4 regions of the Agrobacterium bohemicum genome follow, and region 4 is predicted to be linked to each of the others. Evidence: predicted binding sites of a transcription regulator. Region 4 holds the regulator's gene; each other region holds the start of a gene.
The links. The regulator PhoB, encoded in region 4, activates phosphate uptake and scavenging genes when phosphate is short. The targets are predictions, from matches to a motif close to TGTCATNNANCTGTCAT.
Positions count from the first base shown of each region.

Region 1: ATO67_RS00600 (LTA synthase family protein) is a predicted target of PhoB. The motif match lies at 1,648-1,664, and genes of this name have one in related genera.
Region 2: ATO67_RS05070 (BtaA family protein) is a predicted target of PhoB. The motif match lies at 1,565-1,581, and genes of this name have one in related genera.
Region 3: ATO67_RS22470 (YdcH family protein) is a predicted target of PhoB. The motif match lies at 1,383-1,399, and genes of this name have one in related genera.

Region 1 is NZ_KQ961023.1:126,556-129,667, reverse strand. Features, by position in the region: gene ATO67_RS00605 (NAD+ synthase) at 1-1,496, opposite strand, end outside; gene ATO67_RS00600 (LTA synthase family protein) at 1,719-3,112, shown strand, end outside.
Region 2 is NZ_KQ961024.1:401,860-404,971, reverse strand. Features, by position in the region: gene ATO67_RS05080 (LysE family translocator) at 1-200, shown strand, start outside; gene ATO67_RS05075 (lytic transglycosylase domain-containing protein) at 323-1,321, shown strand; gene ATO67_RS05070 (BtaA family protein) at 1,627-2,877, shown strand; gene ATO67_RS05065 (class I SAM-dependent methyltransferase) at 2,928-3,112, shown strand, end outside.
Region 3 is NZ_KQ961031.1:23,248-26,359, reverse strand. Features, by position in the region: gene ATO67_RS14930 (5-(carboxyamino)imidazole ribonucleotide synthase) at 1-511, opposite strand, end outside; gene purE (5-(carboxyamino)imidazole ribonucleotide mutase) at 508-1,008, opposite strand; gene ATO67_RS14920 (YdcH family protein) at 1,022-1,225, opposite strand; gene ATO67_RS22470 (YdcH family protein) at 1,460-1,636, shown strand; gene ATO67_RS14915 (sulfite exporter TauE/SafE family protein) at 1,747-2,514, opposite strand; gene ATO67_RS14910 (thiamine phosphate synthase) at 2,621-3,112, shown strand, end outside.
Region 4 is NZ_KQ961028.1:244,418-247,529, reverse strand. Features, by position in the region: gene pstA (phosphate ABC transporter permease PstA) at 1-17, shown strand, start outside; gene pstB (phosphate ABC transporter ATP-binding protein PstB) at 33-848, shown strand; gene phoU (phosphate signaling complex protein PhoU) at 932-1,648, shown strand; gene phoB (phosphate regulon transcriptional regulator PhoB) at 1,681-2,364, shown strand; gene ATO67_RS23110 (hypothetical protein) at 2,371-2,517, opposite strand; gene ATO67_RS11910 (cold-shock protein) at 3,096-3,112, shown strand, end outside.

The DNA of each region.
Region 1 (3,112 bases), on a different contig from region 4:
AGTTCCACGAGGCATTCGAGAATATCGTCTAGCGCCGGATAGGGCGGTAGCGAGTCCTGATCGGTCTGGTTGGGGCGCAGTTCTGCCGAGGGTGCTTTAGAGATGATGTTGGCCGGGATGACTTCGCCTGATGGACCAAGCGCCGTTGGCGGAACGTGGGCATTTCTCCAGGCGGAGATCGCATAGACCTGCATCTTGTAAAGGTCTTTGATTGGGTTGAAGCCACCATTCATGTCGCCGTACAGCGTGGCGTAACCCACCGACATTTCAGATTTGTTGCCTGTCGTGACCACCATGGAGCCGAACTTGTTCGAGATGGCCATGAGGATAGTACCGCGAGCGCGGCTTTGCAGGTTTTCTTCGGTGATGCCCTCTTCCGTTCCTTCGAACATTTCAGCCAGTGAAGACAGAAAACCATCCACTGGCTCAGCAATCGGGACGATGTCGTAACGGCAACCCAGCGCCTTGGCGCAATCCGCCGCGTCCTTGAACGACTCTTCCGACGTGTAGCGATAGGGCAGCATGATGCAGCGCACTCGCTCTTCGCCCAGTGCGTCCACAGCAATCGCGGCACATATCGCTGAGTCGATGCCACCGGACAGGCCCAGAACCACGCTCTTGAAGCCGTTCTTGTTCACGTAATCACGGAAGCCCAGCATGCAGGCGCGATAATCGGCTTCCTCGCCCTCGGGGATTTGCGAGAACGGTCCTTCGTCGCAATGCCAGCCCTTTTCGGTCCGCTTCCAGTCCGCGACGGCCAAGGTCGCTTCGAACTGGCTCATCTGGAAAGCCAGCGTCTTGTCCGCATTGAAAGCAAAGCTTGCACCATCGAAAACAAGCTCGTCCTGACCGCCCACCTGATTGGCAAAAACAAGCGGTAACCCGCTCTCGATCACCTGCCGCAGGGCGACCTGATGGCGCACATCTACCTTGCCGCGATAGTAAGGCGAGCCATTTGGCACTAGCAGAATTTCAGCGCCGCTTTCAGCCAACGTCTCACACACACCGAGGTCGTTCCAGATTTCTTCGCAGATCGGAATCCCGATTCGAACTCCCCTGAAATTGTAGGGGCCGGAAATCGAACCTTCGGAAAAGACACGCTTTTCATCGAACTCGCCATAGTTGGGCAAATCCACCTTGTCGCGCAGGGCAACGATACGGCCACCGTCCAATAGCGCAACGGAATTATGCCGCCCGGTTTCGCCCTGACGGGGAAATCCGATGATAATGCCCGGCCCGCCATCTGATGTCTCGGCGGCAAGCTCCTCCACTGCCTTCAGACATGATTGCAGAAATGCAGGCTTCAGAACCAGATCTTCCGGCGGATAGCCAGAGATGAACAGCTCGCTCAGCAGCAACAGATCGGCACCTTGCGAGGCAGCGTCGGCGCGGGCTTCCCGCGCAAGCGAAAGGTTGCCAGCGACATCGCCGACAGTGGGGTTGAACTGCCCTACGGCAATTCGCAATACATTGGGATCGGTGTGTATTTGGCTCATGACTCTCATTTACCGTGGCTAAGCAGGCCGTGCAACGCAAGCCTTTAAACTCGCTCAAAATAACCGCATCGGGAAGGCAACCGCCTTACGCAATGGTTATTCGGCTACCTTGTGAATTTTGCATAGTTCATATCGCATTCACGCCGCTTATGTGACAGTTACATGACATCCTCGTGACGCCCGATTCACGCGGCGGATTACAGACGACCGGAGTTTAATATAGTGCGGAATTCGGTGCCCAAAATAACGGCTGCCGGAAGGACGAAACGCGTCCTTTCACGCCCTTCGACATGGAACGTTATCAGAGTTCTGTCGGACGTGCGTCCCCTCATAAACCTCACGCTCGCGGCCCTGTTGCTGGTCGTCTGCGTGGAATGGATCGCGCGCGGCTCGCTGCAAGACGTAGGCACATTCCTGACCTCCACCACCCGGCCCGGACTGACGACACTCTTTGCCGTCATCCTCGTTCTGCTGGCGTTCGATGCGCTGCTCGGCCGGCACTACCAGTCTCTGCTTGTCGCGGGACCGCTTCTTCTGTTGCCAGCCGTCATGTCGCATCAGAAGCAACTCTATCTTTCGGACCCGCTCTACCCTTCCGATCTGCTGTTCGGTCGCCAGATCCTGCAGCTCTTGCCGACGATGCTGAAAGCGCAGCCGCTTATGGCCATCGCCATCGCGCTTGGTCTGATCATGGCTGCCGCGTTGGCTGTCATGCTGTGGCGCCTATGCCGGGACCACGCGCCGGTCATGGCGGCAAAACAGCGCGTGTTGCGGCTGATGCTGGCCATCCCGCTGCTGGCTGGCATTGGCTCTTTGATGGACTATTCGCAAAACTCCTGGCTGCGTGACCGCCTGAATATCATTCCGATGATGTGGGACCAGAAGGAAAATTATCGCCAGAACGGCTTTCTCATGGCTCTCGCCTTCAACATTCCCATGGCAAAGGTGTCGGCTCCCGCAGGTTACAGCGAAAATACGATTTTAGACATCGTCTCGGATGGCTCGGCTCATGCCGTCAACCACAGCACCTTTCCAGACGTCATCATGATCATGAGCGAATCGCTTTGGGACCCGACACGGCTGCCCAATGTATCACTTTCCAGAGACCCTATGCCGACAATCCGAAGCAGGCAGTCGGGTCACGTTTTCTCTCCGGAATTCGGCGGCATGACTGCCAATGTCGAATTCGAAGCGCTGACAGGTTTTTCCAACGCCTTCCTGCCCTATGGCAGCATCCCCTATCAACAATATGTACGGCAGCCCCTGCCGTCACTCGCCACCTTCTTCAGAAGCGAAGGCTATTCCGCCATTGCGATGCATCCGTTTCAGGACTGGTTCTGGAACCGTCGCGAGGTCTACAAATCCTTCGGCTTCGAAGAATTTCGATCGGAAGAAACGCTTCCGGTCATGGAAAAGCGCGGTACCTTTGCTTCAGACGAAGCATTGACGTCGGAGATCATGCAGACCGTGGATGCGGCGGAGAGCCCGCTTTTTCTGTTCACAGTCACTCTTCAGGGGCACGGGCCTTATGAACCGAACCGCTATATCAACAACACAATCTCGATCAACGGCTCGCTTTCGGAACAGGCAACGGAATCGCTTGCCACCTACGCCCA
Region 2 (3,112 bases), on a different contig from region 4:
TCATTGAAATGGTATTGCAAATGCAGGCGGCAGTGCTGCTGCTGACGGTTGTCTGCCTGATTTTCCAGGCCAGTTTCTCGCGGCTGACCATTACTTCGGTGCGGCGCATGTCCGTGACCAAAAAGCTCCGCAATCCGAAAAGAACCCACTTCATCGCGGGCCGCGCCGTGACCGCCGGATACCGCCGGATTGCCGCCTGAAACGCAAATATGAGTCCCTGCTTGCCGGAATCCTTACGATAGGTTAATGATCGCCGGATAGGGACTGCCTGCTTCGCGAGAAACGGGGGTATCGAGCGACAGGCACATTCAAGGGCGGACGCATGAAAGTTGAAGGCAATTTTCGCCGAAAATCGGCTCTTCTTTTGTCGTCCACAGTCGGCATCGCGCTGACACTGGCGGGCTGCACAAGCGTAGAAGTCGCATCCAAAAGCGATATTGCCAAGCCTCAGATAGCCTCCGCCGCTACGGTGGAAAGCACCTTAGCCGCAAGCCCGGCCAGTGCATCCTCTACCCCAGCACAGGTCGCTGAAAATGCGACAGCGGAAGCTCTTCCGACAGTCGCTACGGCCAAGGGCGCACGTATCGCACTTCCACCTGCATCGGAAATTGCAGCCGCAGCAGCCATCGACGCACAAATTCAGCCACAGGCAGCAACCCAGACCGCTCTGGCCGCACCGGCAGCCACAACGCCTGCTGCAGCCGCCGTTGCACGTCAGACCGCCACCTCTGCCCTGCCGCAGGTCGTTGCGCTCAAAGGCAGCTTCCCCCCTGCCCCGGGTGCACCCGGGACACCATCGGCAGCCGCTGTACCTTTGACCGAAGACATGATGCGTCAGCAAAGCGTCATCCCGGTTCCCAAGCCACAGGGTGCCATGCTGGCCTACGCTTCGGCACCTCAGAACGCCGCTCTTGCCGCCATCAGCACCCGCGAAGGCCTGACGCCCTCACTGGATGCGCCGTCCATGGCAGGCCGGCAGAAGCTCAGCGGTCTCATCACCAAATATGCGACCATGTATCAGGTGCCGGAAGATCTCGTCCACCGCGTGGTCATGCGCGAAAGCCGCTACAATCCCAAGGCCGTCAATGGCGGCCATTTCGGACTGATGCAGATCAAGCACGCAACAGCCCGCTCCATGGGTTTCGACGGCCCCGCCTCCGGCCTGTTCGACGCTGAAACCAACCTGAAATATGCGGTAAAGTACCTGCGCGGCGCCTGGCTCGTCGCCGATAACAACCGCGACAACGCCGTGCGCCTCTATGCACGTGGCTATTATTACGATGCCAAGCGCAAAGGCATGCTGCACGTTCTGCGCAAGTAGGACTAGCGGCCTATCATTTTCCGAGATTGCACATCGGCGTGTGGGGCTTAACCCCCTCTGTCCTGCCGGACATCTCCCCCTCAGGTGGGGAGATCGGCTAGACGTCTGCTCATCACTCCTCCCACACCGTTCAAGATAGCCGAGAGGTCGCTACGAGTCGATCTCCCCCCTTGAGGGGGAGATGTCCGGCAGGACAGAGGGGGGTGGGCCAAGCCCACTGCCATCGAATATGGCAATCACCCCCGTCATCAAACTGTTGCGTCTCGTCGCTAAACGCCTCTCAACCGAATGAGAGGTGGAATCAGATGACGAGTGTCGCTCCAAAAACCGGTTTCAGCAAAAACGTAAAGCTCAAGTCCGCCCTCCTTCAGCACAAGGCCCTGTCCACCAGCGGCCTGTCTGAGAGATTGTTCGGCGTTTTGTTTTCCGGTCTGGTCTATCCGCAAATCTGGGAAGACCCTGAAATCGATATGCAGGCCATGGAATTGCGTGATGGCCATAGCATCGTCACCATCGGCTCAGGCGGCTGCAACGTCCTGGCTTACCTCTCGCGCAATCCGTCACGCATCGATGTGGTCGACCTCAATCCGCACCACATTGCGCTCAACAAGCTGAAACTGGCCGCCTTCCGCCATCTGCCCGGCCATGGAGATGTCGTGCGCCAGTTCGGCGTCGCAAACGTGCGCTCCAACAGCAATGGCTACGATCAGTTCATCGCGCCGAACCTCGATGCACAAACGCGCGCTTACTGGTCCAAGCGCACTTTGAGCGGACGCCGTCGCATCTCTGTCTTCGACCGCAATATCTACCGCACCGGCCTACTGGGCCGTTTCATCGGGGTCGGCCATGTGCTGGCCCGTCTGCATGGCGTGAAGCTGCAGGAGATGGCCAATACCCGCTCCATGGATGAGCAACGCCAGTTTTTCGATGAAAAGGTGGCGCCGCTGTTCGACAAGCCTGTCATCCGCTGGCTGACGAAGCGCAAGAGCTCGCTCTTCGGTCTCGGCATTCCACCGCGCCAGTATGACGAACTCGCCAGCCTGTCGGATGGCAACACCATTGCCCCGGTCCTGCGTCAACGTCTCGAGAAACTGGCCTGTGATTTTCCGCTGAAGGAGAATTATTTCGCTTGGCAGGCCTTCGCACGTCGTTACCCGCAAGCGCAGGAAGGCAATCTGCCGGATTATTTGCGTCGGGACTACTATCAGGCCATCCGTGAAAACGCCTCACGGGTGCACGTCCACCACGCCACCTTCACCGAACTGCTCGCCTCCAAACCCGCCTCCTCCGTCGATCGCTACGTGCTTCTCGACGCGCAGGACTGGATGAGCGATGTGCAGATCAACGAGTTGTGGTCGCAGATCAGCCGCACGGCAGCGCCTGACGCGCGCGTCATCTTCCGCACCGCAGCCGAAAAAAGCGTGATCGAGGGTCGCCTGTCGCCGGATATCGCAGCGCAATGGTCCTATCTCGGCGAACGTTCTCAAGAGCTGAACGCCCGCGACCGCTCCGCGATCTATGGCGGTTTCCATATCTATCAGAGGGCTCAGGCGTGAAGATCATCGGCGACAATATCAGCCTTGGCGATGCCAATCATGCAAACCTGATGGACCGCATGTACCGCAACCAGCGGCACATCTATGACATCACCCGCAAATATTACCTTCTGGGGCGCGACACGACCATCGACAAGCTCGATGTACCCCAGGGCGGCAGCTTGCTGGAAATCGGCTGCGGCACTGGCCGCAATCTTCTTCGTGCATCGAAGCTGTTCCCCACCGCCAAGCTTTA
Region 3 (3,112 bases), on a different contig from region 4:
CGCCGGTCAGGTCTTCGCCACCCTTGAACACGCGCTGGCCCTTGCCATCATAACCCATGCGGCGGGTCTTCAGCACACCTTTGCCGCCGAAATCCGACAGTGCGGCTTCGAGGTTCGCCTGATCATCGACCTGGCGGAAATCGGCTGTGGGGATGCCGCAATCGTTGAGGAAGCGCTTTTCGGTCAAGCGGTCCTGCGAGGCGCTGAGCGCCTGTGGTGGCGGGAAGACGGGAACGGAAGCGGCTAGCGTCTGGGCTGCAACCACCGGCACGTTTTCAAATTCGTAGGTTACGACATCACAGACATTTGCCAGTTCGGCCAGCGCCTTTTCGTCGTCATAGGCGGCGACGATCTGGCGATTGCAGACCTGCGCTGCCGGACAGTCGGCCTGTGGCTCCAGCACGATGGTGCGGAAGTTGAGGCGCGCTGCAGCCATGGCCAGCATGCGGGCAAGCTGACCGCCACCGATAATGCCGATGGTTCCTGATTTCCCGGTCACTTCCAAGGTCATTGCGGGGTGTCCATGGGGTATTCGGCAATGGCTGCCGTCTGGCGGGCGCGGTACTCGTCCAGCCGGTCGGCCAGATCTTCGTCGGATAGCGCAAGCACGGCGGCGGCGAGCAGAGCGGCATTGATGGCACCGGCACGACCGATGGCGAGTGTGCCAACGGGAATGCCTGCCGGCATCTGGACGATGGAATAGAGACTATCCTGCCCCGACATGGTCTTGGACTGCACGGGGACACCAAATACCGGAAGCGGTGTCAGTGAAGCCGTCATGCCCGGCAGATGGGCGGCACCGCCAGCACCGGCGATGATGACCTTGAAACCTTCGTCACGCGCGCCGCTGGCGAAACTGAACATCCTCTCCGGTGTGCGGTGGGCGGAAATGATGCGCGCTTCATATTCCACATCCAGCGCATCCAGCGTGTCGGCTGCGTTTTTCATGGTCTCCCAGTCGGACTGGCTTCCCATGATGATGGCGACGGGCGGTGTCTCTGTGCTCAACGGTCTCTCCGTATCAGGCAATGATATCAGGAATAATCTGGTCTTCGATCTGGGTCATCTTGTCCTTGATGACCAGCTTTTTCTTCTTCATCCGCTGAATGCGCAATGCTTCGCAGTTGGTCTGGATCATCGCATTGATCGCGGCATCGTAGTCTTCGTGCTCCTGCCGCAGTCTTGCAAGTGCAAGCCTGACATCAGCGTGGTCCTGATCGGGCATCTGTTTATCCCCATATGATACAACCGGACCGCCATCCGGCCATTTTGTTGTCGCTCTTGGTGCCTGTACCACCAAATGACGGTAACGGGAAGTTTCCCTCATGTGCATTTTGCCTAGATATTGCCTTGATTCTGCCTTCGACAAGCCGGGCGTTCCATGTCACATTGGTGTCGTAAACCTGAAACTCCAGCGATGGAGCGCTGGAGGTAGGTTCAACAAGGAAGGACGTGCCGCATGACCATTCAGGCTCATATTGCATCGCTGGAAAAGAAACACGGTGCTCTTGAGGAGGAGCTCGAAACCGTTCTCGCTTCCCCCTCTTCGGATGATAAGCAGATTGTGGATCTTAAACGCAAAAAACTGCGCCTGAAGGACGAAATGCAGAGGCTGCAAGCCTCCACCACGCATTGATCAAACCATATCTTTGTTGCCTGACGTCAGTATAGTTTACGTCGCAGCCTGAAAGCCCGGCTCTGATTGCTTTTGCGATCAGGGCCTTTTTTACGCGTATGTCCCGGCGTTTAGAGCGGCAGTCCGTCCCAGAGAAGTTTCAGCGCGGCCAGAAAGGCCATGCCATACATCAGTGGATAAAAGACCGCTGGTTTCATGTATTTCACCACTTTCGCCCCGGCAAAGGTCGCAACCATGGCAACCGGCAACAGCATGGCTGACGTGGTGAGGTTGGTGGCATCCAGCGCGCCGAGCGCGAAATAGGGTATGAGCTTTATCGCGTTCATAATCGCAAAGAAGCGAACGCTCATGCCGGTATAGACTTTAGGGTCCAGTTTCAGCGGCAGCACGTAAATCTGGAATGGTGGCCCGCCCGCATGTGCCACGAAGCTGGCATAACCCGAAAGGCTGGACCAGATCGTCGCCCTTACCGGGCGCTGGCCTTTCGCCGGCGTTTCCAACCCACCGTGAGAGGTTCTGTACGCCTCATAGAAATAGCGCAACACGAAGATAATGGTGACGCTCGCCACCACCAGACGCATGGCATCGGGCGAAATCATGCTCGACATCGCCCAACCCAGCGTTATGCCGACAATCGCCCCCGGCAGCATGATCAACAGGGTCTGACGGTGATTGTATTTGCGCCAGGCAATCAGCGCGACGATATCCATCACCACGAGAATGGGCAGAAAGATCGCAGCCGCCTGTACCGGCGGCACGGCGAGCGCCATCAAAGGCACACCCATCAGCGCCAATGCGCCGCCCAGCCCGCCTTTGGAAAGGCCAACGAGGATGACCGCGGGGATGGCAACGAGGAAAAAATGGAAATCAGCTAGCATGGATGGACGGTTGATCCTTTCGCCTGTCCGGTTTATCGGAAGTATGACATGAAAACGAGTGCAGATTACGCGGGAAGCGTCCTGTCTGCGGAAAATGGAAAAACCGATGACTGCACCCAAAGACCGCTGCCGACTCGTTCTGATCGTTCCTGCTCACGACGATACCGACCATCAGGCCAAGACATTGGAAGATGCGCTGCGTGGCGGCGATGTCGCGTCTGTCATCATTCCGCAATATGGTCTTGACGATGCGGCTTTCCAGAAACTGGCGGAAACGCTGGTGCCGATCGTTCAGGAAGCCGGTGCCGCGGCACTCGTCGCAGGCGACAGCCGCACGGCCAGCCGCGTCAAGGCAGATGGCCTGCACGTGATGGGCGGGGCAGATGCGCTTTCCGAAGCCGTCGAGAGTTTTTCGCCGAAGCTCATCGTCGGTGGCGGCAATGCCGATGACCGTCACAAGGCGCTGGAGCAGGGTGAGAGCAACCCCGACTACATGTTCTTCGGCAAGCTGGAAGGTGATATCAAGCCGGAAGCGCACCCCAAGAATATGGCGCTTGGCGAATGGTGGGCGTCCATGATCGAAATCCCTGTTATCATC
Region 4 (3,112 bases):
TTGAACGGCGCTGGTAGAGGAGCTTGAAAGCTATGAACATGTTGTCGGAAGCAGCAGTTGAAAAGGCGCTGGACAAGAAAATGAATGAAGTTTCGTACAAGATGATCGGCAAGGACGTTTCTGTCTATTATAGCGAGAAACGCGCCCTTTACGATGTGAACCTCAACGTTCGCGAAAACACGGTAACAGCTTTGATCGGGCCATCCGGTTGTGGAAAGTCTACTTTCCTGCGGACGCTGAACCGCATGAACGACACGATCGACGGTTGCCGCGTCACCGGCAAGATCACGCTCGATGAGGACGATGTCTACGATCCCGCGATCGACGTAGTTGAGTTGCGCGCGCGCGTCGGCATGGTGTTCCAGAAGCCGAACCCATTCCCGAAGACGATCTATGAAAACATCGCCTACGGCCCACGCATCCACGGTCTTGCCCGCAGCAAGGCTGATATGGACCAGATCGTCGAAGCCAGCCTGCAAAAGGCCGGCCTGTGGAACGAAGCAAAGGATCGCCTGCACGAATCCGGTACCGGTCTTTCCGGTGGCCAGCAGCAACGTCTTTGCATCGCCCGCGCCATTGCCGTTTCGCCTGAAGTCATCCTGATGGATGAGCCATGCTCGGCGCTGGACCCGATTGCGACTGCCAAGGTCGAGGAATTGATCCACGAGCTGCGCGCCAACTATACGATCGTTATCGTGACGCACTCTATGCAGCAGGCCGCCCGCGTATCTCAGCGCACGGCCATGTTCCACCTCGGCCATCTGGTGGAAGAAAATGACACCGACAAGATGTTCACCAACCCGGATGACCAGCGTACGCAGGACTACATCATGGGCCGCTTCGGCTGATCTGCCGTTGGTTCACAACATCAGCGCAAACCGCTTGAGCCCGGCTGGGCTTGCGGAATCGCACCGAAACTGGAGAGTAGAACATGCCGACCCACTCGCATATCATGTCCGCTTACGATGAAGAGCTGAAGTTCCTGACCCGCCGTATCGCCGAAATGGGCGGTCTGGCGGAGCAGATGTGCGCGGATGCCGTGCGCGCCCTCGTCAATTCCGACGCAGCCCTGGCCCAGAAGGTCATCTCGGATGACACGATCCTTGACAACGCCGAACGCGAAATCGGCGACAAGGCCATCGTCACCATTGCCAAGCGCCAGCCTATGGCAGCCGACCTTCGCGAAATCATTGGCTCGCTGCGCATCGCTGCCGATCTGGAGCGCGTCGGCGACCTCGGCAAGAACACGGCCAAGCGCGTTATAGCGGTTGCCGGAACCGGCGTTCCTCGCAAGCTGGCGCGCGGTCTCGAGCATCTGTCCGAACTGGCGCTGGTGCAGCTGAAAGACGTTCTGGACGTCTATTCCACCCGTTCGGCGGAAAAGGCACAGACCATCCGCGAGCGCGACGAGGAAATCGACGCGATGTACACCTCGCTGTTTCGCGAGTTGCTGACATATATGATGGAAGATCCGCGCAACATTACCACCTGCACGCATCTTCTGTTCTGTGCCAAGAACATAGAGCGTGTTGGCGATCATGCCACGAACATCGCGGAGACCATCTACTACATGGCCACCGGTAGCCAGCCGGAAGGCGAGCGTCCCAAGGACGACAGTTCCAACACGCTCGGTGCAGTAACCGAGTGAATTCCCTATAAGACTGGCGGAGTCCCTTAGCCATGGTGCCGAAAATAGCAGTTGTCGAAGATGAAGAGGCGTTGAGCGTTCTTCTTCGCTACAATCTGGAATCCGAAGGTTACGACGTGGACACGATCCCGCGTGGCGACGAAGCGGAAATCCGCTTGCAGGAGCGCACGCCGGATCTTTTGATCCTGGACTGGATGCTGCCGGGCGTTTCCGGCATCGAGCTTTGCCGCCGTCTGAGAATGCGTCCTGAAACCGAACGCCTCCCGATCATCATGTTGACGGCACGTGGTGAGGAAAGCGAACGTGTGCGTGGTCTGGCCACCGGTGCCGACGACTATGTGGTCAAGCCATTTTCAACGCCGGAACTGATGGCCCGCGTCAAGGCCATGCTGCGCCGCGCTCGTCCCGAAGTCCTGTCTTCGGTGCTGAAATGCGGGGATATCGAGTTGGACCGGGAAACCCACCGGGTTCACCGCAAGACCCGTGAAGTGCGGCTCGGACCAACCGAATTCCGCCTGCTGGAATTCCTGATGGTGTCTCCCGGTCGTGTTTTCTCGCGCTCTCAGCTTCTCGACGGCGTCTGGGGTCACGACATCTATGTGGATGAACGCACCGTGGACGTCCACGTCGGCCGCCTGCGCAAGGCGCTCAACTTCTCCAATATGCAGGATGTTATCCGCACCGTGCGCGGCGCGGGATACTCTATGGAAGCCTGATAGATATCAGACTTCCAGATTGATTGGGTAGCGCGCGTAAAGTCTTTCTTCTTGGCTCAGGCGCGCGCGCTGCAAAACTTCGACGTAGCGCTGTTTTGCTCGAATTCCATAACTCGTTTTCATCGCGCCCATCATTTCGATGTCCAGGTACATCCAGTTCCAACGAGATGGTAGGACACTTTTGCGGGACGTAAAGAGCGCTCCTTTTTGATTGCGTGCATCATAAGTTCTGTCGAATTCAACTCGAATGCGGCATCATCGATGTCCTCGGCTTCCCTGCGCCAGTATTCCTTGCCGCGCTCTTCACAGATGAGCCAATAGTGATTATTGGCCCACTCAACGTATACCCTTCCATCTCCACAAGACCGACGGGAGATGGATAGAAAAGGAGCTTCAATAACTTTGGACCATATGTCTGAGATATATTTTTCCAAGACGTCGATTGGGTCCAGGGGCACCTCTTTCTGATATAAAAGCCAACTGCCAGCATGCACCAAACGTACCCTTCGAGCAGCGCCATCGGTAGTCGATGTCATTATCTCAAAATTAAAGTTTGACTATCCGACGATAAACGTCTATCAATGTCATATCGATATTTTGCTTGCTGAGCTTTGGTTGCCGCGCGATTAGCACCGCGTTTTGAACTAACCCTTTCCTTCAAAAAAATCGCTATAATCGCACGCGGGACGCAAGTTCTGCGATCTATCTCTTATGCTTTGAAAGGGTTCATTATGACCACAGGCACAGT